DNA from 4 places in the Cytobacillus sp. OWB-43 genome. Region 3 is predicted to be linked to each of the others. Evidence: riboswitches for the same ligand, from Rfam matches in the RefSeq annotation. Region 3 holds a riboswitch; each other region holds the start of a gene.

Evidence for each region. Region 3 has a riboswitch for S-adenosylmethionine ahead of metE (5-methyltetrahydropteroyltriglutamate--homocysteine S-methyltransferase). Riboswitches for the same ligand answer to the same signal wherever they lie in the genome.
Region 1: linked by a shared signal. The riboswitch ahead of U9M49_RS14295 (methionine ABC transporter ATP-binding protein) and the one ahead of metE (5-methyltetrahydropteroyltriglutamate--homocysteine S-methyltransferase) in region 3 are both predicted to bind S-adenosylmethionine.
Region 2: linked by a shared signal. The riboswitch ahead of U9M49_RS13980 (2,3-diketo-5-methylthiopentyl-1-phosphate enolase) and the one ahead of metE (5-methyltetrahydropteroyltriglutamate--homocysteine S-methyltransferase) in region 3 are both predicted to bind S-adenosylmethionine.
Region 4: linked by a shared signal. The riboswitch ahead of U9M49_RS20695 (iron-containing alcohol dehydrogenase family protein) and the one ahead of metE (5-methyltetrahydropteroyltriglutamate--homocysteine S-methyltransferase) in region 3 are both predicted to bind S-adenosylmethionine.

What each region holds. Positions count from the first base shown of each region.
Region 1 covers NZ_JAYEFF010000003.1:316,069-323,856, reverse strand. Annotated here, with positions in the region: gene U9M49_RS14315 (LytTR family DNA-binding domain-containing protein) at 1-85, opposite strand, end outside; gene U9M49_RS14310 (uracil/xanthine transporter) at 194-1,504, opposite strand; gene U9M49_RS14305 (acyl-CoA dehydrogenase family protein) at 1,719-2,936, opposite strand; gene U9M49_RS14300 (methionine ABC transporter permease) at 3,047-3,712, opposite strand; gene U9M49_RS14295 (methionine ABC transporter ATP-binding protein) at 3,702-4,715, opposite strand; SAM riboswitch class I at 4,799-4,905, opposite strand; gene U9M49_RS14290 (CotH kinase family protein) at 4,998-6,785, opposite strand; gene U9M49_RS14285 (DUF4956 domain-containing protein) at 6,805-7,488, opposite strand; gene U9M49_RS14280 (polyphosphate polymerase domain-containing protein) at 7,510-7,788, opposite strand, start outside.
Region 2 covers NZ_JAYEFF010000003.1:251,704-259,491, forward strand. Annotated here, with positions in the region: gene U9M49_RS13960 (GNAT family N-acetyltransferase) at 1-237, shown strand, start outside; gene U9M49_RS13965 (1,2-dihydroxy-3-keto-5-methylthiopentene dioxygenase) at 274-807, opposite strand; gene U9M49_RS13970 (methylthioribulose 1-phosphate dehydratase) at 794-1,423, opposite strand; gene U9M49_RS13975 (2-hydroxy-3-keto-5-methylthiopentenyl-1-phosphate phosphatase) at 1,420-2,085, opposite strand; gene U9M49_RS13980 (2,3-diketo-5-methylthiopentyl-1-phosphate enolase) at 2,089-3,303, opposite strand; SAM riboswitch class I at 3,402-3,505, opposite strand; SAM riboswitch class I at 3,707-3,860, shown strand; gene mtnK (S-methyl-5-thioribose kinase) at 4,007-5,191, shown strand; gene mtnA (S-methyl-5-thioribose-1-phosphate isomerase) at 5,188-6,240, shown strand; gene U9M49_RS13995 (sugar ABC transporter substrate-binding protein) at 6,237-7,313, shown strand; gene U9M49_RS14000 (sugar ABC transporter ATP-binding protein) at 7,388-7,788, shown strand, end outside.
Region 3 covers NZ_JAYEFF010000005.1:33,866-41,653, forward strand. Annotated here, with positions in the region: gene tcuA (FAD-dependent tricarballylate dehydrogenase TcuA) at 1-805, shown strand, start outside; gene U9M49_RS16880 (hypothetical protein) at 1,015-1,326, shown strand; gene U9M49_RS16885 (RNA polymerase sigma factor) at 1,564-2,070, shown strand; gene U9M49_RS16890 (anti sigma factor C-terminal domain-containing protein) at 2,057-2,920, shown strand; gene U9M49_RS16895 (hypothetical protein) at 3,181-3,471, shown strand; gene metE (5-methyltetrahydropteroyltriglutamate--homocysteine S-methyltransferase) at 3,492-5,792, opposite strand; cobalamin riboswitch at 5,940-6,120, opposite strand; SAM riboswitch class I at 6,174-6,286, opposite strand; gene U9M49_RS16905 (DNA-binding protein) at 6,361-6,648, opposite strand; partial or broken gene U9M49_RS16910 (glycosyltransferase family 2 protein) at 6,931-7,788, shown strand, end outside.
Region 4 covers NZ_JAYEFF010000008.1:103,265-111,052, reverse strand. Annotated here, with positions in the region: gene U9M49_RS20715 (hypothetical protein) at 231-1,646, opposite strand; partial or broken gene U9M49_RS20710 (GNAT family N-acetyltransferase) at 1,765-2,136, opposite strand; gene U9M49_RS20705 (hypothetical protein) at 2,152-2,304, opposite strand; gene U9M49_RS20700 (hypothetical protein) at 2,520-3,089, shown strand; SAM riboswitch class I at 3,169-3,284, shown strand; gene U9M49_RS20695 (iron-containing alcohol dehydrogenase family protein) at 3,377-4,492, shown strand; gene U9M49_RS20690 (MetQ/NlpA family ABC transporter substrate-binding protein) at 4,489-5,310, shown strand; gene U9M49_RS20685 (methionine ABC transporter ATP-binding protein) at 5,350-6,387, shown strand; gene U9M49_RS20680 (methionine ABC transporter permease) at 6,362-7,033, shown strand; gene U9M49_RS20675 (MMPL family transporter) at 7,125-7,788, opposite strand, start outside.

The DNA.
Region 1 (7,788 bases), on a different contig from region 3:
TTGTATTTGAAACTACAATTGACACTTCATCTGAAAATAACTCCCCAATTACATCTAGCAATGAACTCAGTGTAATTCCTTCCATCACAAAATCCCCTTTTTTGATTCGCTACTATTCTATCTTACGTGTTTTATTTTCATTTGCCTAGTTAAGAAACGTGCAAGAATATGTCTTATACCAAAGAAGGAAACATCAACTTGCTTTTCCTCTTTTAATAGGTTGATCTTCGTATTTAAGCCAGTTCACTCCTTTTTCTAATATAATTGAGATAATAACACCCATTATTAACCCATTTGCTAAAAATGGTTGAATGAGTACAGGTAATTCCGAAAAGATAGCAGGTGAAATATTCATAATACTAATACCAATTAATACAGGTGCTGCTAACCTAAATATCGTATTGGAATTAAACGTCTTTCCATTTAAACTACTGAATGCAGTACCAAATAATTGCATATAGGCAACAAACAAGACTGCGTTTCCAACTGTAACAGGCAACATTGAAAGAAATGAGCCTAAAATTGGAACAATACCAATGATCGTAAGTAAAGCACCACCGATAAAGAATGGCTTTCTTTCATAAATTCTCGTACTTTGCAAGAAACCAATCGTTGATGTAAATGGTGTATAGGGAACAAGTCCGAAACCAGATCCAATAATGGTAGAAATTGAAGTAATCAGCATTGAGCCTTTAAACTCTTTTTTTGCTGCTCTCCTTTGTAGAAGTTTTTCTGCAGCGTTAATAGAAGCAAATGTATTACTTAAGTTTAATAATACGGCAACAAAAGTGACTACGACAATTCCCATTTCAAGATTAGGAGCCCCTAATGGAAAAAGTTGGAAAGGTGCCGATGTTGTCATACCCGCCCCATCATTACCAAACAATAGGACATAACCAAGCCAGCCCCCTAAAAGGCCAATTAAGATAGAAAAATTGCTAATAAGTTGATTACCCTTCATTTTTAATGTAGCGACAATCAGCGCGAGTACTACAGAATAAAGACTTATACCTATATCAATGACGCCAGTCGAGGTCATCTTTAACATACCTTCAAAAAAGATAAACATTAATTGAAAAGTAAGCAAAAACAAATATACAGTCATTACCATCGGACTAAAGATGGCTTGCAATAATGAAAAACCACCACAAGCAATCAGCAAAATGGTCACTAGACTAGCTAAAACAATACCAGTAACAATCCCACCACCAATACGTTCTAATCCAATATTAAGCGCTTGTGCTGAAAGCCCAAGATTAAGGATAATTCCCCATAATAAGCCTGAATGCCCTTCCATAATCGGGAAACGATGACCTTTCCATCCTTGTAGTATACAAGTAATACCTGTAAGTATGAGTGATGCTCTAATCATCATTGCCATCGTTTCACTAGATAGCTCAAATACATTGGCAATGGAAATCGGAATGACAACAGTATTGGCAAAAATAAAAAAGACCCATTGTACGGAAGAAACCATTGTCATTGATGAAATAAACTTTTTCAATCTGTACACCACTTTCTACGTTTTTCATTTTCACATCTACTAGTATAATTCATTTTCAAAAGGAAAGAAGCCTTTAAAAAAAGAATTATGAAAAACGAAATATTTTGAAGCCCATATACGATGAAAATGATAAAAATTGGAGCTAATCTATATGCCTATACAAATAATAACCCTCTCCAAATATGAAGAGGGGCATGTGATTTAAATAGTTTTATTAATCATTGTTATTTTGAAATGATAATGCTTTTTTTGCTAAATTTGTGATTACTACATCATCCATAGGCGGATTATGGAGCGCAGCTCGCACATCACGGTAATAACGCTGCAAAGGATTTCTTTGTTGCAAGCTTTGTGCACCAACTATTCTCATTGCCCAATCGACCACTTTATTAGCACTGTTAGAGACAAGATGTTTGATGGCTCCAAGTTCTGCTCCTAATTCTCCTCGTTTATTCGGTTCATTATCCCAACGATCCGCTATAGAATAGAGTGCTGTTCGCGCTTTTAGTAGCTCGAGTTCCATTTCCCCAATTTTACGTTGCACTTCTGGTACTTCACTGATTGGACCAGGCAGGCTATTAGGTTGATATTCAGAAGCAAAAATAATGGCATAGTTCCGAGCTGCAATAGCAACGCCAATAAAACAAGCAGCTGAATGTAGTAACCATGCATTAGGAATCGCATAAAAATGAACACCTTCTAATTCGACTAATGCTGTTTCTTCTACAATTACATTCTCTAACACGAGATCGTCACTACGCGTGCCCCGCATCCCTAGCATATTCCAATTTGATTCCACTTTTAAACCAGGGTTCTCATGAGGTACAAGGAATATACCAATTTCTCCTGAAGCTTCTATCGTTGCTGTAATAAGAGAAAAATCTAACCCTGGTGCCATCGAAGCAAAAGATTTTCTTCCATTCAAGATCCATTGTGTTCCTTTTTTCACCGCAGTAGTCGCTGGTAGTCCACCACGGGTTGGACTGCCAGTTGCTACCTCAGTTGCACAGCGGTTAATCAATTTATTATCTTTGATAACCATTTCACATAACTTGGCAAACTGTTCTTCCTTCCATTTCCGTTTAACCCTTAAATCATAGATAACACCTAAGTGCCAACCAATACATAAAGCCGTAGACGCATCACCTTGGGCAATCCTTTCTTGTATTAAGAAATATTCATATAAGGAAATCTCTTTACCACCATATTCTTTCGGAATCGTTAAACTTAAGTAATTTGATTGTTTTAATTCTTCAAAATTTTCAAAAGGGAATTCTGCATTTTCATCAATCTTTTGCGCCCTCTTACTAAATCCTTCTGCTAATATCGTAGCTTTATGAAATAATTCTTCTTGTTGAGCCGTCTTAATAAATGGTCGAGCGAGTTGTTCAGCTAAATACGCTTCCTTAGATGAAGCTGTTATCGTGCTCATAGAATCCTTCCTCCCCGTCTGTTTCCATCTTCTCTTTAATACTCAATCATTAGGATAAATAGATATAGTAAAGGCTCCATCCCCTTTACTATATCTATCGTTTGAATTTATTATCTCTTATCTACATATTTAGTTAATTTATCCCCACCAATTTGAATGATTTGCACCAATACAACGAGGACAATTACTGTCGTAATCATAATGACATTATCATAGCGATAGTAACCGAAACGTATCGCTAAATCACCAATACCACCGCCGCCAATAATACCTGCCATTGCTGAATAACCAATTAAACTAATAGTCGTAATCGTTAAACCTTGAACAATTCCAGGTTTCGCTTCTGGGACAAGAATTTCCTTAATTATCATCCAAGGGGAAGCGCCTACTGCTACTGCAGATTCAATGACTCCTTTATCTATTTCTCTTAAGGATGTTTCTACCAATCTTGCAAAAAACGGAATCGCTGCTACAGATAATGAAACAGAAGCCGCTGTAGGACCAATAGTTGAACCTGCAATTAATTTTGTTAACGGCAATAGAGCTACTAACAAAATAATATAAGGAATAGAGCGGATCAAATTGACAATCCAACCGGTAACAGCATTTACAAATCTATTCTTTAAGAACAATCCTTCGTCTGTAACGAATAATAAGATACCTAGTGGAAGACCTAGTATAAGTGCCGCAACTAAAGAAATGGCGACCATATAAATTGTTTGTAATACAGCTGTATTTAGTTCAGGAAGTAACGCCTGAATGGACTCAAGCAACATGTTCAACTACCTCCAAATTCTGTGTTCTTTCTTGAATATATTGTATAGCTCTTTCTATTTCAGGTATTTCGCCAGTCAACTCCATAATAAAAATACCAAGAGGTACTTCTTGAATATATTCAATCTTGCCGTGAAGAATATTTCCTTTTACTTTGAATGTTTGGAACAGTTCAGAAACAACAGATTCTTCTGCTATTGCACCTTTAAATTGAATCTTAATGATTGTTCCCTTCCTGTTTTCAATCAATTGTTGTGGTAAGTCAAATTGAAGAACACTCTGAATGAAATCCTTTGTAAGTGGTTCAATTGGATTCGCAAATATATCATACACCGGTCCCTCTTCTATGACCTTTCCATCTTGCATAACAGCTAACCTATGACAAATCTCTTTGACTACTTCCATCTCATGAGTGATAAGTACGATGGTTAATCCTAGCTTTTTATTAATTGATTTTAATAAGTTCAGGATTGATTTTGTTGTTTTAGGGTCTAGAGCTGACGTGGCTTCATCGCAAAGTAAAACCTTTGGATCATTAGCGAGTGCTCTGGCTATTCCTACCCTTTGCTTTTGACCACCACTTAATTGTGTGGGATACTGATGAATTTTATCTGCTAAACCCACTAATTCTAATAGTTCTTTCACCCTGATATCTATTTCTTTCGGGCTTTTACCTGCCGCTTTTAAAGCAAAGGCAATATTCTCATACACTGTCTTCGAACTCGCTAAATAAAAATGCTGAAAAATCATACCTATCTTCTGCCTTGCTTTTCTTAATTCTTTACTTGTTAAAGATGTTAAATCAACGCCATCAATTTTCACTTCACCAGATGTCGGTCTCTCCAATAAATTTAGACAGCGTAATAAAGAACTTTTCCCTGCTCCACTATAGCCAATAATCCCGTATATTTCCCCTTCTTTAATAGAAAGGGATACATTGTCAACCCCTATTACTTGCTTCTTTTTGCTTTTATAAATTTTCACTAAATGATTGACTTCAATCATTTACCTCACCCTCCCTAAATCCTCTACAACATAAAATGAGCCTCTTTCACTTTGAAAGAGGCTCAACAAATGATTGTTATTAAACCTTATCTTTCAGAATGAAATCATTCTGCAGGATTTAGCACCTTCCCTTTAAAAGGAGGTTGCCGGACATCTTCGGGCCTGGTCCCTCAGTCTCTCTCGATAAGAATCATATTAAATTTAATGTGTTGCTTTGATAAAGGAAATTTTATCGGGTATTGAATTAATTGTCAATAGTATTTTGATTATTTATGCATTTACTTATCTTCCTCTTCGTTTAAACAAGAAGATAAAAAAAGTTGTTCCTAATAAAGCTGTGATTAGACCCACATACAAGATGATTGCTGACGTTTTGAACTTTACTGTACTAGGTTGCTCTTCTTGTCCACGTCCCTCACCACCAGGCATACCTTCAAACCCTTCTGGTGTCTCAAAATCTCCTTCCTGCGGAAAGTCTCCATTGCCTTGCGGACGTTCAGGCATTTCACCATCAATGTTTCCTTCATTACCGTTTGGCGGTTGGAATACTTCTCCTCTTTCTTGACCTTCCTGGTCATCACCACCTGCTCGGCTAGGGAACATGTTATTGACTTCAGAAGCTTGTGATTCTACTTCTAATTCACCTGAAAGCTGAGCAAGTATCGATTCTGATCTCGCCTCAGCAAATGCTGGTAAACTCTCATCACCTTGCACTGCTTGTAGAAATTCTTCTGTTGTATAAAACTTGGTAGGATCCTGTTCTACATAAGGAAGAATCAATGTACTAATTTGTGTAGTTGTATTTTGGTAAGACTCTTTTGTCATATATTCTTCGGCAATCTTTTCAAGGTATGCTTCATATTGCTTTTTAAATTCATCATTTGCCAATAAAGCATTAAGTAAAGGCCTCTCATCTAAAGAAGTACCAGCTACAGGTTCGGAAATACTGAAATTAATCGTATCTTCACTCATTAAATTACTATTTCCCATGCCACCATCGAAGTTCCCCATTTCAGCTTGGTGAACTTGACCTTGTTCATCCTCACCTTGCCCACCTTCTCCTGGTGCTAGACCTTGTTGTTCCTGATTTTGATTTTTGTTTTGGTTTTCTTCAGCGATTGAAGAATCTCCGTTCATGCGTCCTCCGCCACCCATACCTACTCCAAAGCCGCCAAATGCCATATTATAGTCCCACGGAATGATTGAGAACTTACCATCATTTTCATATAAATAATAGTTGTGCTTCATTTGCCCTTGGTAACTATCCATGCTAACGACAGCCGTATTTACTGCAAAATATCGTAATACTTGATCCACATCTAAAGTTTTTTCTAAATTGCCACCATTATCGATACTATCTAACATATCTATTAACGCTTGTTCATCTTGCTCCTCTGATTTCAAGTTTAAACCTGAGTAATCATCAATATCATCACTTACCCATTTCAAGTCACTATTTGTACCATCTGGCTTGTACAATGATCCATATGGATTTTCAAAATATCTTCCAAGCATCACTTCGTCTACTTGTTCAACACCTAAATATAATCCCCATTCCTGACCATTAATGGTCACATACATATAAGAATAAGCAGGTGTGGGTAATCCCATATTCTCCATTAATTGATACGATAAATATTCTCGCATTTGCGTAGCATCACTAAATTGGTTATTTAGATTCAACTTTTTCAATCCATATAAAGTTTGATCGGTATAGTAATCAAAGTCTATTTTGAAGCTATAACGATCAGAATCTTCCATTCTAGCAACGGAAGAAAGGGAAGAATTCCCCTTTGTCCGAACAGCTACTTGGTTCAATTTAGTTCCATTTATCGTCACATTTGCCATCTTATATTCTTCTTCCGTCGGATTCTCTAGTATATCTTCCCAATCATCTTCTGCTAGGGTTAACTCAACTTGAGTCACTTTATTTTTATTGAATACTTTTGAAACATAAGAGTGATCAACTACTTCCCCTTTTGGAAGTAAATGAGGTAGAAAGAATAGAATACCAACAAATAAAACAGCCAACATTAGAAAAACGAGAACGACATATTTGCGTTTAATCATATTCCTTTCTCCTGTTCATTTACGCTGTAAAATTACCGTCATAGCTTAACATTACAGCCGACTCTACCCCGCTAAGGTTCGTTACATTATTCACCACTTGAGATTGCTCTTTTTTCATTCTTACTTCATAAGTAATTTCTACTTGATTACCATTCATGATAGATTTGGATTTCATCATATGTTTATTAGTGACCTTTGATAATAGCGATTCTAGTTGAGATTCCACATCTTCACCCCCATATTTTACAATGAGTAAGTAAGGGTTCTGAATCGTAATTTTGTTAACGAACAATACAAGTACGAGACCGATCATTAAACTGCCAATAATCACTAACGGAATAAAGCCTGCTCCGCAAAGAATACCGGCAACAATCGCCCAAAAAAGATAAACAAGATCCATAGGGTCTTTAATTGGTGTACGAAAACGGACAATGGATAAAGCACCAACCATACCTAGTGATAACAGGACATTCGAGGAAATTCCCATAATAATTAATGCTGTAGCCATGGTCATTATAATGAGGGATATATTAAAAGTATGTGAATAAATCACACCAGAAAATGTCTTCTTATATACTGCATAAATAAAAAGTCCAATTGCAAAAGCCATGAATAAACCTATTAGGGAATCTATAATTGAAAAACTCTCTGTCTTTTCTAAAAAGCTTGATTTAAATACATCTGAAAAATTCACACTTTCCATTTTGCTTTTCTCCTATTCTCTCTATAATCCATACATTCTACTTAATTGATATTTAGAATACGTGCCCTTCCTGCGATCTAGCATTTGCAGAAGCATTTTAATGACATCGGGAATGTATTCATCATACTTTACTTCAAGTATCATCAATTGATGATCAAGGGATGGTACCATAGGCATTGTCGTATTTAAAAAGTCGGGATTCCTTAAGCTTGTACGAATATTGCTATCAAAAGTGAGACGTACATTACCATATGGGTAGATATAAACATCCCTCTCATAATCGACAACCGTTACTGGCTT
Region 2 (7,788 bases), on a different contig from region 3:
GCAATTCACAATCAATATTGGCGAAAAGGATATGGAAAAGAAAGCGTAGTAACGATCATACCTTTTATTTTTGAATATTTACAACCTGAAAGAATAGAATTACATATTGATAGTGATAACCTCGCCTCCATTCATTTAGCAGAATCTATTGGTTTTAAATATGAAGAGAAACAGTCTCAATTTTCATTTGATAGTGGAGAATGGAGCGAATTTTTTATCTATTATTTAGAGAAATAAGGAGAGGCCCCCGATTATGAAGGAGCCTCCCTGATATTAAGCGTTCAATTTTTCTTTCTCGTAAACAGGTACCCAACCTTCTGGTGTAACAAAGAGGCGAATAGCAACAACTTTTCGATCATCAGATAAAGTAAAATAGTGGCGCGTGTTTACGGGTACAGAAATTAAATCACCTGGATCTAAATGGACTTCAAAAAACGATTCATCTTTTCCTTGGATAATAAAGACTCCATGCCCACTTACGATGAAGCGGACTTCATCATCGGTATGATGGTGTTCTCTTTGAAAGTTAATTAATAATTCATCTAAATTTGGCGTACTGTCTGAAAGTGAAATAACATCTGCAGCTTTGTAGCCGCGCTTTTCAGAAATGGTTTTGATTTCAGTTGAAAATGCATCTAGTATGGCTTGCTTTTCATCATCAGATAAATCGTATTTTTCGTGTAATGTCACTTCTAATTGCTCAATGTTCCAATTTTCATAGATGACTTCTTGTGCAGTTAAAAATGTAGATACCTCTTGTTGATCAGTAATCACTTTTTCTTCGTTTTTGAATTTAATAATGGCCATGTAAAACGCCTCCTTTTAATTGAATAAGAGATAATTTATATTGAAATAAAAATTCGCAAGCCTCTAATAATTTTTTCGCTTCAAACCCATCGACTCCCCAAACAGTAATCCCGTGGTTGTGAATTAAGACTGCACCTTTCTCTTTGCTGACGTAAGCAGAAAAGTGATCCGCTAATGTAGGGATATCCGCATCATTGCGAATGATCGGGATGGTGAGTATATCATCTTCTCCCCATAGTCCAAATGCTTTAATTAACTCTTGATGCTGAAAAGATACTACACCTTCTTGATAGAAAAGCTCAGAAATAACATTATTAGCAACTGTATGAACATGAAGACTTGCTCCTGATGACGTTTTCTTATAAATTTCACAATGTAATAAAGTCTCAGCTGAAGGTTTAGATGACGTGTTTTCTAGGGGCTTTCCTTCTAAGTCTACTAATAAAAAATCATTAGCTGTTCTCTTTCTTTTATCAAGTCCGCTTGAAGTGACTAAAAAGCTGTTTTCATCTACGCGAATGGATAAATTACCACTAGTACCCATAAACCAATCTCTGGCTGCTAATTCATCTTTAATATCAGCTAATGTATCCCACTTTGTTTCATACGTTGTCATGATTTCGCACCAACTAGTTCATCGAGGTATTCAATGCAATCATGGAAGGTTTCGAAAGGTGTATAAGAAATACCAGTTTCTTCACATTTTTGAATTAAGAAATCTCTAGCAAGTACGGCATCTGCTATTTTGGCTGCTTCAAAGTCTGTAATCGAATCTCCAATAAGAATATTAAAGTGTTCAGGAGAAGAGTGTTTTCTAATAATGGTTGGTTTACAACAGCCGCAACCTTGTGAAGAACATAGTTCATCACACTGGTGTGGATAGTGAATATCTATTGTTTCTAAAGCAAAGCTTGCGTGATTGCAAAATACTTTCGTAAATGGCCCATAAGGTTCAAGTACTGGTTCTAAAAAAAAGTCAATCCCACCACTAACAATATAAAGAGGGATACCGTTTTCATGTGTATATCTAACAAAAGCTGAAAATCCTTCACGAATTTCTGCACTATTTAATACAAAATGGATAATCTCTTCTTTTTTACTTGTTGGTAAAAGTGAGAAGAGATTTTTAACACCCTCTTGGATAGAGATATTTTGAGCTAAAATATCTTCCTTGATCTGTTTTGCCTCAATAGGACCGAAATGCTCCATAATCTTTACAATGTTGTCGTTATTCGTAATTGTTCCATCGAAATCACAAAAAATCATTGGTTTTGTCATCTTTTATGACGTACCTCCCCATTTTGCTAATGCTGCTTCTAATTCTTGCGCTTTTGTTGCACGATGAGTATTTTGTTGTATGACGTGATCAATGGCTTGCCTAAAAGCTCTCACGCCAGCTGCTGCTCCTTCAGGATGACCATGGACCCCGCCGCCAGCATTAATTATACAATCATTGCCAAAGTCATGATAAAGCAACGGCACTAAACCTGGATGAATGCCTGCTGAAGGGACCGGGAATGCCTGATTCAAGCCATTTTCTTCGGTTAACTGTCTAGCGATAGCTAAGGTTTTTTCTTTTTCCATGGCAACAGAACCATATGGAGAAGGAAATAAAGAGAAATCTGCGCCTGCTAAGCGAGTAAGATTACCGAGTAATAAATCAGGAGCCACACCATAGAAGTTTGAAGAAGTATAGGCCCCACTATATGCAGGATGTGCCATGATAGGTAACTGCACTTCATTGTTTTCAGCTAGTGTTTGGAGCATATCTAGACCGTAAGTGTGAACATTGAATAATAATGCATCCGCACCTAATTCGCTCGCATGTTTTGCTTTATCTACTAAATCCATTGTTCTCCCAGATAAATTGACTGCATAAAGTGTCCTTTTTCCAGTCTTTTCATAGACTTCATCTAGTATTTCTTTACCTGCGATAATTCGGTCTTCAAAAGAGATGTTGACATCAAAAAGAATTTCATCATCTTTTACAATATCAACGCCCCCCATAGCCTGGTCTCTTAACTGTTCTCTTAAAAAGTGAATATCCCTGCCGATAATGCCTTTAAATATACTCATAAGTAATGGGCGGTCTTGAATATTTAGTTTCGATCTTATATTTTTTATACCGAATTTTGGTCCAGGAAAACGGGAAAGATCCTCATTATCAAATTCCAGATTTAATAATTTTACTTCACCATCTAGAGATAACTTTCCAAATACAGTTGTTAAGATTGCTGGAATATCAAATGTGAAATTATATGTAGGGTAGGCGATACTAATTTCGCACCTTACTTCACCGAATCGATTGGGATGTTCATCATCATAAAATTCTTGTAGTGCAGTGACTCTGCCTTTATGTTTTAGTAATTGTTTTTGCTCAAGTAATGGTAACGCTGTCCACGAGCCTATCGTTAATCCTAAAGCGATATCCTCTGCTTTTTTCTCTAATGAACCGGGTCTTGCGTATACTTGATAAGTTGCAATTACATCTCCCATATGAGAACCCTCCCTGATGATTTCGAATTAACATTGACAATAAAAAACCCTCTTCTTAATCAATAAGAAGAGGGTTAGTTCGCAGTGATAGAACCTTCTCCTTATCTGTCAGCATGATTGCTGCAAGAATTAGCACCGTGTTCATTTAGAATCGGTTGCCGGGCTTCATCGGGCTCGTCCCTCCGCCTGCTCTTGATAAGAAAATTTATGATTATCGTTTTAAATTTTTGCACAATTGTATTATGTCACCAGGTGTTTTATCTGTCAACAGAGAATTTTTTACGTTATATGACAAAATTCTTTTAACCTTAAAAAGATGAAAAGTTTTAAAAAAAAGATTGACACTTTTTTATAATCGGTGCTAGTATTTGCTCAAGATATTTCAAAAAATGAATCTTTTATACTCTTATCAAGAGCAGGTGGAGGGAAATATGGCCCGATGAAACCCAGCAACCGACCGTAATATCGTTGTGAAACGAGGCGCAGCTAGAGAATTTCTGCGCCTAATGTAAGGCACGGTGCTAATTCCATTCAGAAGTTATTCTGAAAGATGAGAGGCAAAATCGTAATGACGAATGCCTCTTTCTGTACAGGAAAGGGGCATTTTTGTTTCTGTAATGACAAAGCAGGTCCGACTACATCTCTTCATGTAGTCACCCCTGTTTTGTGCCACAGATAAATAAAGAAATAAGGGGGAAGAGATATGGCTGTTTTAGATAATATAGGTTATCGCGCTTTGACAGAGGAATCAGCGTGTGAATACGTGAAGAGTTTAAAACTGTTTTTACCGGATGAAAAAATGACGGTGGAAGAGATTGGTGATGGTAATTTGAATTATGTTTACCGTATTACTTCTAATCATAAAAGTGTAATTATTAAGCAAGCACTCCCTTATGCAAAAGTAGTCGGAGAAAGCTGGCCTCTAACACTTAAACGTGCAAAACTGGAGGCAGAAGTGCTTAAGAAGCATGGTGAATTCGTTCCTCACCTCCTCCCAGCAGTACTAGCATCAGATGAAGAGCTAGCATTAACTGTGATGGAGGATCTTTCCCATTTGACAATTGTAAGAGACGGATTGATTCAAGGGGATCATTATCCGAATTTATCAGCTCATATTGGTGAGTACTTAGCAAAGACATTGTTTTCAACTTCAGATTTTGCTCTTCATCCGTTTGAGAAAAAGAAATTGGTCGCTAAATTTTCAAATCCTGAACTATGTAAAATCACTGAGGATTTAGTATTCACCGATCCATTTTTTGATGTGGAAACGAATGATTTTGAAGCTGAGTTGGCTGAAGTGGTTCAGCAACTATGGGCTAATGACAAGTTGAAACTTGAAGTAGCCAAAATAAAATATGCTTTTCTCACAGAAGCAGAGAGCTTACTACATGGTGACCTACATACAGGGAGTATATTTGCGAGTAAGAGTGAGACGAAGGTGATCGATCCTGAGTTCGGCTTTTATGGTCCGATTGGATTTGATGTCGGTCAATATATTGCCCATCTCATTTTCCAAGTACTTGTACGAAACGAAAACGATAGAATCGTTATTCTTCAACAGATAGAAGAAGTATGGGATGTGTTTTCTCAATATTTTTCAGAAGCTTGGCAAAATTCTGTTGTTAATCCTTTTACGAAAGTACCAGGCGCTCTAGAGTCTTTTCTAGCTAAAGTATTTAAAGATGCTATCGGAGTAGTAGGGTGTGAATTAATTCGGAGAACAATCGGATTGTCGCATGTGAAGGATCTTGATGGAATAGAAGATAGTTCAATTAGATTATATGTGAAGAAGGCAACGATTCAATTAGGTTCATCCTTGATTATTAATCGCAAAAACATAGTAACAATCTCGCAACTTCTTAAGGAACTGGAGGCGTATACATCATGAGTATACCAACACCAATTGAATGGCAAGAAGGTAGATTGAAAATTCTTGATCAAACCTTATTACCCCATCAAACAAGATGGATAGAACTCGAAACCATTGAAGATGTCTTTGAGGCAATTATTCAGTTGAAAGTAAGAGGGGCGCCAGCTATTGGAATTACTGCTGCTTATGGTTTAGCGATTGCTGCAAAAAAATACGAAGGGGTCGACATTGAAACTTTCCATCTTAGAATTCATGAAGATTATCTTTATCTAGCGGGCTCTAGACCGACAGCTGTTAATTTGTTCTGGGCTTTGGATCGAATGATGAAAGTAATAGAAACGCTGTATTCAACAGAGGAGACAATTATCAGTTTGGAGCAAGAAGCAAAGAAAATACATCAAGAAGACGAGGAGATTTGTCGCCAAATTGGTGAAAATGCACTAAGTCTATTGAATGGAAGGAAAAAGGTATTAACGATTTGCAATGCGGGGACGATTGCTACGGGAAAATATGGTACAGCGCTAGCGCCGTTTCATTTAGGCAAGGAGAAGGGTGTTGACTTTCAAGTATATGCTTGTGAAACGAGACCGGTTCTTCAGGGAGCGCGCCTAACTGCTTGGGAGCTTCAACAGTCCAATGTGGATGTGACGGTCATTACTGATAATATGGCTGCTCATACCATAGCAACCAAGGGGATTGAAGCGATTATAGTCGGGGCCGATCGTATTGCCAGCAATGGAGATACAGCGAATAAAATCGGTACATGGCAACTAGCTATTTTAGCAAACTATTTTCAAATTCCTTTCTATATAGCTGCGCCATTATCGACATTTGACTTTTCTATCGCATCAGGGGCAGATATTCCGATTGAGGAGAGGTTGGCAGAAGAGGTGACTCATATTGGGCCAAACCAGATCACACCAGAAGGAACGAAAGTGTTTAATCCGGCGTTTGATGTGACAACGGCTAATTTAATTACTGCAATTATTACTGAAAAAGGCATTTTTGAAGCTGATCGAAACAAATTGGCACAATTGAATAAAGCAGAAGAGGGAGTTAGGGCATGAAGAACAATCGTATACTATTAGCGTTTCTTATTATTTTTATTTTAATCTTGGCAGGCTGCCAGCCAAAAGGAAGCAATTCAAGTAGTGAAGCAACTGCATCAACTAAAGAGAATAGTGTACATCCGTTAGCTAATAAAAAGATCGCACTAATCATGCAAATTAATTTAGGAACTTTTTCTGCACAATATATTGAAGGGGTAAAAGAGCAGGTAGAAAAGTTTGGTGGAACCGTTCAAGTATTTACTTCTGAAGGTGACTTAGCAAAAATGGCTTCCAATTTAGATGCAGCGATTAATCAAAAATTTGATGGGATATTAATTGATCATGGAACGAAGGAAGCGTTAACGCAAGGAGTAGAAAAAGCGGCTGCACAAAATATACCTGTAGTGGTCTTTGATGCTGATATTGCAGTGAAAGATGTAACTGTACTTCAACAAGGCGATGAAGAAATGGCGAAGTTGACATTAACCAAGCTTGCTGCAGATGCAGGAGGGAAAGCAAATATTGTTAAGATTTGGGTAGCTGGATTTGCACCGATGGAAAGAAGACAAGTAGCTTATGAACAATTTTTAAAAGAGAATACAGATATTAAGGAAGTAGCAGCATTTGGTGCTGCCACCGATAATACAGCATTAGATACTCAAGCACAAATGGAAGCAATCCTAAAACAATATCCAAATGAAGGTGAAATAACAGCAGTTTGGGCAGCTTGGGATGAGTTTGCTAAAGGAGCTGTCAGAGCGCTAGAGCAGGCAGGAAGAGAAGATATTAAAGTCTACGGGATTGATATGAGTGACGAAGACCTGCAACTGATACAAAAAGAAAACAGTTCATGGGAAGCGACATCTGCCGTTGATCCAAAAGATATTGGTCGTATTCAAGTTCGATATTTGTACCAAAAATTAAACGGTGATTCGCCTAAAGAAAAAGTTATCCTTGATCCTGTTTTTGTAGAGAAAAGTCAATTACCTGATGAGGCAATTACAACAAACGAACTGCATGAATATATAGATGGTTGGGGAGAAAGTGAACAAGGCTATACGGAAGAATTAAAAGCACTTGAGGGCAATTGAATGAAATGGTTTGTAGCTAGTCAACCGACTTTTAGAGAGTCGGTTTTTGTATCTATGAAGGAGGTCTCCTTTAAGTGAGTGAAGTTGTTTTGGAAATGAAAAAGATTAGTAAGAGTTTTGGAAAAGTTACGGCATTAAAGAACGGGGAGTTAGTGGTTCATAAAGGAGAAATACATGCCTTGCTTGGAGCAAATGGAGCTGGGAAAAGTACATTAATGAAAATTCTCTCTGGGGTATATAGACAAGACCAAGGAGAAATTTTGATTAACCACGAAAAAGCAACTTTTCAACACCCTAGTGACGCGAAAGAAAAAGGAATATTTTGCGTTTATCAGGAGGTTGATACAGCCATTGTTCCACAGCTTACTGTAGCGGAAAATATTATGCTTGATCGCTTTTCACAAGAGAAAGGGTGGTACTTCTCTCGTAAGGATCTACATCGTCAGGCACAGGAAGCATTAACATTACTCGAGGT
Region 3 (7,788 bases):
GTGGAACGAAGCAATCGTTAGAGGGACTGAGTTTAACACGGGTGATGGGATTGATATGGCGGTATCAATCGGTGCGCAAACGTTTGGTCAACGGAATGGCTGTCATGCCATTGGAACAGATGCCAATGCCCCACGAGTAGGTGATTTCCAAAAACCAGGTGATATTTTCAAAAAGCATTCTTACCCTTATAGCGTGATGGTCAATGTGGAAGGTCACCGTTTTGTAGACGAGGGAGCCGATTTCCGTAACTACACCTATGCAAAATATGGTAAAGAAATATTAAAGCAACCGAAAAATATAGCCTACCAAATTTATGATGCTAAAGTTCGCCCAATCTTACGTGCGGAGTATGATTTAGAAGAAGCGACCGTCATTGAAGCAGCTACACTTGAAGTGCTTGCAGATCAATTAGATATAAATAAAGAACAATTCCTACAAACCATTTTTGACTATAATGCAGCGGTTCAAGAAGGTGAATTCAATCCTTCAGAAAAGGACGGTAAATCGACAAAAGGCATTACCCCAGCCAAATCTAACTGGGCACAAACCATAAGTGAAGGCCCATTCTATGCCTATCCTGTGACTTGCGGGATTACGTTCTCATTTTGGGGATTAGCGACAACAATCGAAGGGGAAGTAGTCAATCAATCGAATATACCAATCGAAGGCTTATATGCTGCTGGAGAAATGATTGGCGGTATCTTCTACGAGAATTATCCCGGCGGTTCAGGCTTAATGTCTGGCGCCGTCTTTGGTAAATTAGCTGGTGCAGCGGCTTCGCGCCATGCTCAGAAAGTAAAATAACTCCTTTCACACAAGGTATTCTCGTTACCTTGTGTGTTTTTTTGTAGTGTAGTGTGCTGACAGTTCGCTTACGCTGGTTTTGATTTTTACTTTCCTGCTCTTTAATAAATTATGTTTTTTATATAAATGTAAATAATGGTAATATAATGAAGATATCTATTTCTAGAAGTTTTATGAGTAAATTTCCTGTGAGGTGTAAATCAGATAGTATGATAGGTTTTATCGCGGTCTTATTCAGCATGCTAGGATTCTTCTTAATTATTAATATGTTCCTAGCCATTTTGTATTTTTTTAGTAGTAGAGCTGGTGGAAAATTTTACAGCTGGATAACAGAGGATTTTGTGTTTCTGATGATTTTATCCATACCTTTCTTTGCTTTAACGGAACTAACTGCTAACGAATTGTATAATCGCTTTAACGGGTTTCTTGCAAGAATCCTACTGATTTTTTATATTATTACCTTATTCATCTTAGCGATCGTTTTCTTTATATTATTTGGCTATTTTGCAGAAATGGGGTAAGGGGAGACTAATGCTGTTGATTGATATCCTGTTTTAGTCTTACTTTAGTGAACACTATATAAAATATAATTTATCACCATATAAAAGAGTGCTAATTATCGAGACCACAGTTTAAGCTCATGCTGTGGTTATTTTATTATGGTTTGAAACATTATTATGCTAGATATTAATATTAATTTTAGAATTTTGTTAACATTACTACTATCTGTTTCGTCTTATAAGCATAGGAGGAGGGATATGAGAGAAGCGTTGAATATCGATGTCTTGAATAGAGAGTTAAATATTGTTTATAAATATTTATTAAAAAAAGGGGTACCCCACATAGATGCTCAAGATGCTGTGCAAGAAACAGCGCTTAAGTATATCAAATTATCTGACACGATTCGTTCATCAAAGGTACGAAGTTGGTTAATTCGTGTGGCATTGAATTACCATTATGACCAATGTCGCAAAAATAAGAAATACCACTTTAATTTAGATGAACATAGTGGTGAGCCGGAAAGTACGGAAACCCCCGAGGCGCTAGTTATCTCAAAAGAACGTGCGAGAGAATTGTCTAGTATACTCAATCAGTTAAAACCTTTTTATGCAGAGATTCTACTATTAAAATATCAATCAAATTTCACATATGAGGAGATAGCTATCATTTTGGGGATAAGCATTGGCGCTGTGAAGATTAATTTATACCGCGCTCGAAAGAAATTATTGAAGTGTTTGGAGGAGGCACGTGATGACGAATCATAAAAAGGATGAAATGGATTTTATTAGTGATTCACTATTCCGGCGTTCAGTAAGAAAGGCAAGATGGAAGCAATTTGGTTTATATTTTTTAATTTCTACGATATCCGTTCTTATTTTAATCTTCTTAGTTTTTAGTGGTGTTCAATATCTTATCAATAAAAAAATAGAAAGTGGTATGGATGAGGATTTAAACAGTTGGTCGAAAGGAGCAGGTATTATCAGCCATAATACTACCTTTCATTATAATCTCTTTAGCGCCATTGGTGAGACGGTCTATTTTAAGGAAATTGGAGGAAGACAATTTGTTTGGAATAAAGAGACAAATGAATATCCAGCGATAGGTAGAATAAAGCTTGTTAGTCGAGAGAGCGGTTTAACTGAAGGAAATAAGGTAGATGAAGAAACTAAAAGGGTTGTTCGGTACAACCAAATGAATAATGAGCGTATTGTTGATTTTTATTACCCTCGAATCAACTACAGTTATTTACCTCAGGAAATTGATATAGCTGTAGGACTCGACAAAAACACATTAGTAGAAGTAGCAATATCATTTGATGAACCGATGACTCTTAAAGAATTGGGTAATATCATGGGTGTGGAGAATATCGACTGGTTATGGGTTAATGAGCACACACCGAAACCAACAGAAGGAGATCCTGACCTGCATCATGTGTTGAATGGTGATAACGCTTATGGATATGGTGTTTCAGAAGACGATCCTTATTATAACGATGAATCAGAAACGCTAATTAGTGGAGCCATGATAAGCGGCACACCAGAGGAGTTGGAAAGGTTTAGAGATATAAGTATCATTAGGGCATCTGTTTTAGGGGTAACGATTGATAAATATTAGGATAAAAGGGGTACTCGTATGAATAACAATTACAAATGAAAGATACAAAGGTTATATCGGAAGAAAATTAATGAAAATAAGCAAGATGAGGCCGCAAATGGTCTAGAGCTTCTCCTCGTCGTTTTGATTTTAGTGGTGCTCGTTTTTTGAGTGCGGATGTGAACTGGTTTTGACGTAGTATCATCTCTGATTTGGTAAACGAAAAGGTACAAATACCCAACCAACAGTAATGTGAATAAATAAGAGAGGATGCACCCACTATGAAAAAGCTGTTCCTAAATATGATAAGTATTATTTCTTTCGCCCCTTTTATTACACAAGTCACGCAAGCAGATGTGACGAATAATCTGCGGAAGTTAAAGGATTATAGTTGGTTTAATGCTTATTTGCAGAATGAGATTTATCGCAACTTAATCATCCATAATGTCCGGGTACGGAATGTGATTGGTGAATTTAACGAAAAGAGATTTAACCATGGTTCTTATCAGAAGAAGATGGATAAGAAACTAAACACTGTACTATTAAACGAGGAAATCCGAACGAATGTATAATCGTTCGGATTTCTGTTTGTTTATTCGCCTTTTTTTACAAGTAATTTTTCCCGCGAGAGTTTGGCAGCTTGCACCATGACTGTTAGGGCTGCGACGGTTTCGTCCATGCCTCTTGTTTTGAGGCCGCAGTCAGGGTTAATCCAGAAAAGTTGTGGGTCTAGTACTTGTAAGGCACGGTCGATGTTTTTCGTTAGTTCGTCGAGTTGTGGCACCCGAGGGCTGTGAATGTCATATACACCTAAGCCGATACCTTGTTCGTAGGTGCTTTCTTCAAATGAGTGAATGAGTTCGCCGTGGCTTCTTGATGTTTCAATGGAGATGACATCAGCGTCGAGTGCTTGAATGCTTGAGATAATGTCTTCGAAATCGGAGTAGCACATATGCGTATGAATTTGTGTTTCATTTCTGACAGAAGTGGTGGCTAGTCTAAAAGCATAAACAGCAGCGTTCAGATAATCTTCCCACTTCTCTTGTTTGAGTGGTAATCCTTCACGAATGGCTGGTTCGTCTACTTGAATCATCCGGATACCATTTGCTTCTAGTGCTTCTACTTCTTCTCGAAGGGCAAGGGCAATTTGGTTTGCGACTTCGTAACGAGGGATATCGTCGCGGACAAATGACCAGTTTAAAATCGTAATCGGACCAGTGAGCATACCTTTTACCGGGTGATCTGTTAAGGACTGGGCATAGACTGTTTCTGCAACTGTCATTGGCTGTTCAAATGAGACATCTCCATAAATGAGTGGTGGTTTGACACAACGAGAGCCATAAGACTGCACCCAACCGAATTTTGTGAATTGGAATCCGGCTAATTTTTCACCGAAGTATTCGACCATATCTGTGCGCTCGAATTCGCCATGAACAAACACATCAAGGCCTAGCTCTTCTTGAATATCAATCCACTTTTTAATTTCCGTTTTGATATATGTTTGATAGTCAGTAGCAGTTAACTCTCCTTTACGCCATTTTAAACGATTTCTTCTCACTTCCTGTGTTTGTGGGAAGCTTCCAATCGTTGTTGTAGGTAGGAGTGGTAGTTGGAAGGCTATTTTTTGTGTTGCTTGACGAACAGAATAAGGTGCTTCGCGCTCTGCTAGTGATGATGGTAAGTTTTGAATGGCTGTTTGTACTTGTTGATTGTTTCTAATAGAAGATTGATTTAGCACCTCGATAGCAGTTCGTCTCTCGTTTATCTCATCTTGGATTTGCTCTTTTCCTTCTCTTATTCCTTTCGTTAGCACTACGATTTCTTGTAATTTTTCATCAGCAAAGGCGAGTGCGGTCTTTAATGTATGATCTAGTGTTTCTTCAATTTTGACTGTAACGGGTACATGCAATAAGCTGGATGAAGGCTGGATGATTAAGCGATCTTTCGGAACAATTGCTGTAATTTTTTCTAGAAGAGAGAGCTTATTATCAAGTTTGGCGCCCCAGATATTACGGCCATCGATGAGACCTGCAGCTAATACTTTATCACTTGGGAAGCCGAATTTTTGTAAAGAAGCGAGGTTTTGACCTGCATCATGGACAAAATCAAGGCCGATCGCTTGCACAGGTAATGAGGTAACAGCTTCAAAATGAGTGATGCTTTCAAAATACGTTTGTAAAATGATATTTATCTGTGGTGCTGCCTGGTGTAATGTTTGGTAAACTGCTTGATAGAGTGAGATGTCTTCTTCTGTGAGGGTAGTTGCTAAAATAGGTTCATCGATTTGTACCCACAAGGCACCTTCTTGCTGTAATTCTTTTAAAATTTGTGCATAAAGAGGAACGAATTGATTGACGATTGATTTGAATTCACTTTCTTTATAGCCCTTTGATAATTTCACAAACGTAATCGGGCCCAAGATAACCGGTTTCCCGTCGATTTCAAGCTTCTCTTTTCCTTCTTTATAAAAGGCAAGTGGCCGGTTTTCAGCAAGTGTTGGCGTGAGGTTGTTGAGTTCTGGCACGATGTAGTGATAGTTTGTGTTAAACCATTTGGTCATTTCAGCTGCCACGGCATCTTTGTTCCCTCTGGCAATATCAAAATACGTTTCGATATCAACCTTCCCACCTCTGTATGTAAAACGCTCAGGAACAAGTCCAAACATCACAGCTGTATCAAGGACATGATCATACAGTGTGAAATCGCCAACCGGGATGAGATCAACGCCAAGTTGTTTTTGTTTCTCGAGAGAGGATAAACGAATGACTTCCATTTGTTGCAGAAAAGTCTCTTTATTCAACTTACCACTCCAAAATTGTTCTAGAGCTTTCTTCCACTCCCGCTTCTCGCCAATTCTTGGATAACCTACATTTGAGCTTTTTACTTCAGTCAATTTAAACACTCCTTTAGATTGTATTTTCTCAACAAAAAATCTCTCTATTTATTATTAAATGAGAGATTCATACGCAATATTAACTAGAGTTGAGACCATTTGATTTGCTCAACACGTATTCATCACTCCTCTCTATGCATCCGTAGAGTCTAAGTGCAAACAACAGACAGGTCTCCTGACTTCGGATTATCGCTCGTTATCCCTTCCCATTTCTATTATGAAATAGTGGTCAATGATAAGTCGCTCTCCTTCACAGTGGCGGGACCGTGCCGGCATTCCACCGGGCTTCCCTTTTAAGCAATCATGCATCTGTTGCCTTTGTTATTAAGTTTTGAAAATACAAAAGACCTCTCTAATTAAAAATAGAGAGGTCTTTATCCTCTCTTATTTGCCAAAGCTATTACACTTTGCAGGAATTAGCACCTTTTTAACAAATAATTGTTAAAGGTTGCTGGGTTTCATCGGGCCAGTCCCTCCACCTCTCTGAATAAGAGAATTACATATTTATAATATTTTGAATTTTACAGATAGATTAGCATAATAAATGGAAGCTGTCAAAATAAATTCTTCATGAGTGATATATATCATCAGATTCAAGCCACTTGCGAAATTTATGTAGATGGTAATAATGCTTGCCATTAAGAATGACTTTTGGTGCGTGAGGATGCTTCTGTAATAGATCCTTCATGTCAGCTTCACTTAAATAAAAGTAAAGATGAAGGTGGCTTTGCTCCACAAGTAAATGATTCATATTACCTTCATTTTTACTACTAAATTGCTTCAACCCATTGCCTATGAAATAGCCAAGTAATGCTAAACCGGCGGCAATCCAAATAAAATTCAACTCGAATTCCAATTTGTACTCCCCCTTAAATACATATATATCTACTTTAACATCTCCTAACGAATAGTAATAATATATTTTTTAGTGCCGAATCGGATCAATGCCCCCATAATTAAACCAATCTACCCTGTCTATCGCACCATCTTTCATAGATTGTATACTTGTCCGAGAACAAAATTGGCCAAGCTGTATATATTGATATTACTTAGTGTTTTTCTCGGGTTTGTGATGGAAAAGGCTATAGTTAGCACAAAGGAGACTATTAATTTTGCTGAAGGAGAGAAGTGAAGTGTTATGAATCTATCTGTTATTATTCCCATTCAGAATGAAGAATCTACGTTGTCAGCCGTTTTAGAAGAGTTAGTGAAGATTGAGCCATATGAAATCATCGCTGTTTTGAATGGTTCAACAGATGGATCGGAGAAAATAGCGGAAGCATTTGAATGTAGAAAGCTTGTTTATAAAGAACCTCTAGGGGTGGATATTGGACGAGCAATTGGTGCAAGGGAGGCAAAAGGAGATACGCTTCTTTTTATTGATGGTGATATTGTCGTTAGAGCACAGGAGCTACAAGCACTGCTTGATGGCATTCAGGATGGGGCTGATATTGCCCTAAATGATTTAAGCTGGACAATGAAGCGCCCCATTAGACCACATCCGACAGCAGTATCAAAGTTCTCTCTTAATCATTTTTTAGGTAAAGGTGAGTTATCCGTTAATTCCTTAGTCGCTGTTCCTCATGTGATGAAAAAATCAGCGCTTGATACAATTGGTTGGGAGAATTTAGCTTGTCCGCCATTAGCTCATAGTATAGCTGTGATGAAAGAATTAAAGATGAGTGCACCAGTAGCCATTGATGTGATTGCTACAAATAAGATTCGACCGAAACATCAACAGAAGATTACGGGCTCCTCTTTTTCATTTTCAACAAGTTTAATAATTGGTGACCATTTACGTGCAGTGGCCCAACTGATTGAAGAGAGAGGATATCGCGGTGGTTTAAACGATGGCAGGCGAAATCGGCAATCTTTTAAGGAATATGTACAAGCCTTTTCGGTAAAGGAAGAGAAACGAGCGAAGTATAGTGCGATTATTCCTGTAGGGAAGGAGCCGGATACGATTGCTGAAGTGATTGCTGAGGTAAAGAAGGCA
Region 4 (7,788 bases), on a different contig from region 3:
ACTTCACTTTAATCTGCCTCTAAAAACCTTTGTTATAGTTTAAGACAAATTTTATTTATTATTCTTTGTCTGACAGAATACACAACCGTTCGACAAATCCCTTACACCTTTTACCCAATTAAAAATATATTAAACTCGATTTTCAAGACCTTTAGCCTTGTATCTTTGTATTAGCCACTTAATTAAAAAATGCCTTTATACATTATTCAGCATAAAAGGCAGTATTCGTTTTAATATTGATCCATACAACTCGTGTCAATAACCCACGGTTCCCCTGTATTCATATCAATCATTTTAATATGACCAGTAGTAAGTGGATAGGTCGGTAAATAAGTTAATGTGTATTGATGCTTCTCTATATTCTTTCCCCAGCTTAATTCCATAAAAAGCTTTTCCTTAATCATTTCTGTTGCCGCTTTAAATGTAAGGCTTGCGACAAATGATACCTTTGAGAAGTCTTGGAGTACCTCACTATCTACATCTACATATTTCACCAAGCCTGTATCGTCTATTTGAATATGAACCAAAGCATCAGCTACTTGAACGCCCCTTTCTTGTCGAATAAACGTAAAATCGTATATGCCGTTTGCGGGTTTTTGACTTATTCCATTATTGTCTAATTGTTGCAGTTTAAAATAATCATGAGGGTTATCACAAACTGCTTGTAACACTGATGTAGCAGTTAAAAGCGCCACTTTCGAATTAACATGTCCAGAAACAAACGTTTCAGAATCATCTAAGCCCATTAATTTAAGCAGTCTTCCATCCGCATTGAATACAAATTTTATCGCACCAGGGATATCTAATTCATCATCTAATAAATCTTCCTCACTCACCCGTAAAGATTTTTTAGGTAACTTACTCCATACCTCTAGTCTACCACTTTTCGTTTTTGCTTCAGCTACAAGCATATGGTCTTCCGTCATTCCCGCCAATGTATAAATATCTATAAATTCAGCCAAATCGGGTAAGGATGTCATCAGCGTTTTGCCAACACCAAACGAATCCGAGGTAAGTATTCCCCCATTTGTGTGTACACCAAGAATAAAATCCTCCAACTGATAAACATAGTGATACTCATCATCACCATTGACAAATATGTTATTATCATACTTTGCAATAACAGGTAGAATTCCTAAATGATTTAAATAAATCCGCTTCGCTTCTTCATTCGTAATCAGTGTTTTGGGATAGACAAGTTCAAAATCCATGCTTTCTCTTTCGACTGCACTTAATACCCCATTACTAAGCATTGTAAAACTAATTCCAGAATGAGGGAGTTCCTTATTCAACCGCTCATCTTTGCGATTATATAAAATCATATGATATTCACCTAAGTCAATGTATGCTGACAAATATAACCCATGCCTGAAAGTCGAATCATAGAACCTTTCTATAAACTGCTCTGCTTGCATGATCATATCAAACTTACTCATTTCCCCTGGAATTTCATCTAGTTCATCCGTATAAATGAAAAACTCTGCCACACCTAATTCATCCATACGAACCGAGCCAATTGACTCTCCCCAATCTTCCAACAGGATATCATACACATTTTCTTCAAATTCCATCTGCTCCATAACTAAATCATCTGGGTTGATTCCTTTAAAATAGGTTTTTAGTTGTTCCATTATTAAGTGATTCAAAGCAGCTGTTCTCCTTTAGTTATGATTTAATTAACGTGCAGGAAGTGAAATTTTAACATTAAATCGTTTCTATTTAAAGGTTCTCTTTAATTCTTCCCATAATAATAACATCTATAAATTAGAAAAGCGCAGGGCGCCCGCTTATCGGTGACAAGCATAAGACGAGCCGGCAGAAAGGTTGTTTTTTAACCTTTTTGACGGATTGGCTTATGACCTCGAGCCGATGGCGTCCGGAGCTAGACAAAGCCTCGTTAAACATTTCATATAATGCAATCGCCCTTATATTATCTGCACATACATCTAACTCTAATCTGATGAGTCCTAACTCTTCATCGGCAAGCTTTACTATTCGCTCAAGAAGCGTCTTGCCAATCCCTCTTCCTTGTACTTCTTCATTAATAGAGATGGACACATTCCCGCTATATCTTAACTTTCCACTTCTCTCTTCTAAGGAAGCTATCCCTCGAACATGACCGTTACATTCTGCAACAAATACATGGTCTTCTTATGTAAGTCCTTCAATATAATCTTCAATATCTTTTAATCTCCTCGATGATAAGGCCATTGTTTGTTGAATAATAGAATCTTGCCTATGCATTTCATGAATATCTCTTGCATCATTTATATGTATCGGTCTAATCTTTATTTCTTCCCTCATATAAAAACTCCTTTTTTTATAAAACTGTTCTGAATGAAAACTTATAAACCAAGACTACCACTTTTCTTAGTTTGAAAATATTGCTTTATTCATTTACGAATGAACAGTATAAAAAGTTTCTTATCATTGCACTGACATAATCACTACGATACAAAATATATATGAAAGGAGGCATCGAGGTATTTTATGAGCATCCAAAGGAGGGTAATTTGTATATGCTTGCTTTGTTCAGTCTTTTTCTAGTTGTCGGCTACAGTTTCTTTTTCTTTATTAGTGCCGTTAGAAAAAAGAAAGAAATAGCTACAAAATATTCTAAATGTATTCCCATGGTGGTTGGTATGACGAGTAGCTTAACAATCGGTTTGATTATATCTGTGTGGTTACCAGAAATGGCTAAAGCAACTGTATTATCAATTCTCATTAGCGCTGTCATTGCCATTTTTATAGGACTACCGTTTACAACAAACGGACTCGTTGAAGCTCAAGCGTCAAGTCTCATGGGAAGTATGATGGGGGCAATGCTAGGCATTATGTTGGTACCCAGTGAAGTTACATTTATGATCATTAGCATGGATCTGATTTATTTAATTAGTATTTTTGCCATGATGCTTCTCATGCACAAAAAACATTCATTAAAGGAAGCATTGAAAAATCGACCTGTGCCCTTCTATCTAACATTCTTATTAAGCATCGCCATTATCTGTGCATCGGGAATTCATCAAGAAGCGAAGAACTCAATTCATCCGATTGAAGAAAACACCCCACAAGTAGAACACCATCACTAGTTTAATGATTAATTTCAATTATGTTATTGACTTTTCATGTAATAGATAATATTATGAATATAATTTAATAAAGCATTTTCTCTTATAAAGAGCGGCTGAGGGACTGGCCCTGCGACGCCCGGCAACCATTCATATACCCATATGAACAGGTGCTAAATCCTGCAAAATACTTTTTGGTATTTTGATATATGAGAGAGGTTTACTACTATTCTAGTATATTTATGCCTCTCATGATGAGAGGCATTTTTGTTTTTATCATCACATCAAAAGAGAAACGAGGAGAGGAAATGACTGTAACAATCGTAAAAGGGGCTCCAGGACATTATTTATTAGGTTCAGGCATTCTAACAGAACTCCCCGACCTACTTAAAGATATTTCTGTTTCCAAATACCATATAATAACCGGTAAAAAAGCTTGGCAAGCCGTGCAACCCTACTTGCCCAAGGAAGTAATAGATAACAACATTCACCTTCATTATATAGATGGTCACACTACCTTAAAAAAGGTCCATGACATCCAAGAAATAATAACAAATGATGGTGCTAATGGCGTAATAGGTATTGGTGGTGGGACAGCATTAGATATAACAAAAGCAGTTGCGATTGAAGCATCTGTTCAATCCATTCTTATACCGACAATCGCAGCTACCTGTGCCGCATGGACACCATTAAGTGTTTTTTATAATGAAGAAGGCAGCTTTACTCATTATACCGAGTTCCCTATTGCGACAACCCTCGTATTGGTTGAACCTGAAATTATTGCTAAAGCGCCTATTACTTATTTAAAAGCAGGAATTGGGGATACATTAGCCAAGTTTTATGAAGCTGAAGCTCTAATTGAAAGTTTTTACCCTGAAGAAACACTTCCTGTACCTAAACAAGTTTCGCAATTTTCAGCTAAAATTTGCCGAGATACATTGCTTAATGATGGTGAAGCCGCACTACAATCAGTAGCCAAAAACGAAACCTCAAAAGCACTTATCCGTGTGATTGAAACGATTATCATGACTGGGGGTATGGTCGGTGGATTCGGCGAAAAGGCAGGACGAATCGCTGGTGCCCATTCGTTTCATAATGGACTAACCGTAGCGGATGCAGCCCAAGATTTTCTTCATGGGGAATTAGTCGCTTACGGGATTCTTGGTCAATTGGCCATTGAAGAAAAATGGACGGAAGTTGATTACCTTCTCCCGTTTTATGAGAGCTGGCAATTGCCAAGTAGTCTCTCTAGTCTAACTATTGATGTGAATGATGAGCAATTAATGAAGACAATTGTAAAAAAGGCGATACGCCCAACTGAATCTATTCACTTTATGAAAAACGAGATAAGTGAACATTCTGTTTTACAAGCACTTCGATTATTAGAAAAACAAAATGAACAAAAAGGAGTTCAAACATCATGAAAAAATGGTTACTAACTGGAACATTCTTTTTATCTTTAACAGGCTTAGCTGCATGTGGTAGTGATGAAGCCAGCAACTCTACAGAAGGATTATATGACGATGAAGAATTAGTCATTGGTGTCACTGCAGGTCCACATGAGCAAATCTTAGAAAAAGTAATTGAATTAGCTAAAGAAGAAGATATCAACATTAAATCACAAGTATTTACTGATTATGTGATGCCAAATGTCGCATTAGCTGAAAAAGAGATTGACTTAAACATTTTTCAAACTGAGCCTTATTTTAATGCATTTAAAGAAGATAGAAATTTAGATTTAGTTAAATCTTTTGATACCGTTTCATTCCCGATGGGCATCTATGCACTCAATGTAAAAGATGTAGCTGAATTAAAAGATGGCGCAAAAATCGGTCTTCCGAGTGACCCAACAAATAGTGGCCGAGCTCTATTACTATTTGAAAAAGCGGGATTAATCGAATTAGATCCTGAAACAGGTATTAATTCAACAGTTCGTGATATTGAAAAAAACAATGGTAACTATGAATTTATTGAACTTGACTCTGCTCAAATCGCTCGTCAGCTAGAAGAGCTTGACGCTGCAGCTATTAACACGAACTTTGCAATTGAAGCTGGTTTTGTCCCTTCTAAAGACGCTATCTTTATCGAGCCTAAGGATTCACCTTACGTAAACCACGCTGCTGTCCGTACGGAGAATAAAGATGATGAAATTCTTGAAAAATTAGCTGATATCTACCGCAGTGAAGAAATTGAAAAGTTTGTTGAAGAGGAATTTGACGGATCAGTTATCGTCTCTTGGTAAAATGATTAAAAATGAGCGTTACGGAGGGAGCATCAAATCATGATAGAGCTTAAGAATATAACCAAAACCTTTACAGGAAAACAAGGAAGCATCCATGCATTAAAGGATGTCTCACTATCAGTGAATCAAGGAGAAATCTACGGGGTTATCGGATACAGCGGCGCTGGTAAAAGTACATTAATTCGCTGTGTGAACTTACTTGAAAAACCTGATAGTGGTTCTGTAAAAGTCAATGGGGTGGATTTAACCACGCTGACACCAGGAAAACTCCGTGAAGCAAGAAGTCATATCGGCATGATTTTTCAAGGGTTTAACTTATTAAAAACAGCAACAGTTTATGATAATATTGCTATCCCTCTTAAACTAACAGGATTAGATAAGAAAGAAGTAAAGAGCCGCGTTAATAAATATTTAGAGATTGTCGGTTTAAGTGAAAAACAAAATGCTTATCCAGCTGAGTTATCTGGTGGCCAAAAGCAAAGGGTTGCTATTGCACGTGCATTATCGCATGAACCAGAAGTATTACTCAGCGATGAAGCAACAAGCGCCTTAGATCCAGATACAACAGAGGCAATTCTTGATTTGCTATTAAAAATCAATAAAGAATTAGGGATTACGATTCTCCTTATTACACATGAGATGAATGTTATCCAAAGGATTTGCGATTGTGTGGCCGTTATGGAAAATGGGGAAATTATTGAAGAGGGACGAACGAAGGATATCTTTACCTCTCCTCAACACAGTACAACAAAAAGATTCGTTAATAGCTTATTTTCACATGATATCCCCGATGATCTATTAGAGGAATTAAGTGAAAGTGGCCAAGTGGCAACATTATCTTTCTTTGGTGAATCATCAGGTGATCCTGCACTTGCATTAGTAACGAAAAAATATGATATTTTCCCTAATATCTTATCTGGTAATATTACAAGATTAAAAGATGAAGCATTCGGACAGTTGCTTGTCCATTTTAAAGGCGATACAGCAGAAATTAACAAAGCCATACAATTTTTACAAGAGAAACAAGTCCATGTGGAAGGAGTGACACTCAATGAACGCCATCAACGAATTTCTTGATGCATGGGGTGCTGATTTATGGGAATCAACGATACAAACCTTCCAAATGGTTGGTATCTCTCTCGCTATTTCCATTCTGATCGGGCTACCATTAGGGATTCTCCTTGTTTTGACTAGACCAGGTAAAGCCCTAGATAATAAATTTGTATATAATGTGCTCAACGTAGTGATTAACGTCATTCGTTCCGTACCTTTTATTATCTTATTATTTTTCATTCTACCGTTTACCAAATTTATTGTCGGTACATCGATTGGTGTAAAAGGCGTAATTGTCCCACTTGTTATTTATACTGCTCCATATATTGCGCGCTTAATGGAATCAGCATTACTTGAGGTTGACCGTGGCGTAGTCGAAGCCTATGAAGCAATGGGAATTAAAACAAGACATATTATATGGAATGTACTTGTTAGAGAATCTCGCTCTTCAATCGTTCTTGGACTCACGATTGCAACAATTGGATTAATTGGTGCTACAGCAATGGCGGGACTCGTTGGCGGCGGAGGACTTGGTGACTTAGCCTACCGTTATGGACATTTAAGATATGAAGTTGATGTGATGTATGTCACAGTCATTTTACTGATTATTTTAGTACAAGGATTACAGTCATTAGGGAATTTCTGGGCTGCGAAGTTAAAGAAGGATTAAAGCAAAAGAGCCGAAGCGAATGTTCGGCTCTTTTCTTATTTCTGATAGAAGGGTCTTAAGAAAACCGGGGAAGAGATTGTTCTTCTTAACTTTAGGTCTCTTCTCTTCTTCTCTTTAATTTCTCCCCAATGGCTAAAAATGATGGGACTAAGATTGGTAGCATAAGTAAGCTCAGCATGATTAGCCCAATTATCACAACTAGCGCCACTTCAATCAGTGTAATAACACCTGAAGGGATTAATGCAGCAAAGGTCCCTCCTAAAATAATAGCAGCCGATATCACTACTCCACCTATATTTTTCGCTGCCGTTAAGATCGCATTTACTGGATTACCATCCACTTCATTAAAACGCATCATAAGAAAGATACTATAATCGACCCCAAGAGCGATAATCATAATAAAGCCAAAAAACGGCACATTCCAAGCGAGTTCACCCACGCCAAGAATAGATTGACTCATCCATTCACTAATACCTAATGAAGTATAGTAGGCTAATAGAAGTGCAGCAATAATATATAATGGCTGCATAACAGAACGGGTAATGACCATTAGAACGACGCCAATGCCAATTAACATTATTGTTGCCGTTCGAGCGAAATCTTCTGTAGCAATATTTTGTAAATCTAGATTTTGCTGTGTTTGCCCACCGATTGCATATTCAGCATCTTGTAAAATGGTTGCCTTCAAGCTTGCCGGCACTTGACGATTGACTTCCTCCATTACCTTCATGGCTTCATTTGTATAAGGATTTTCT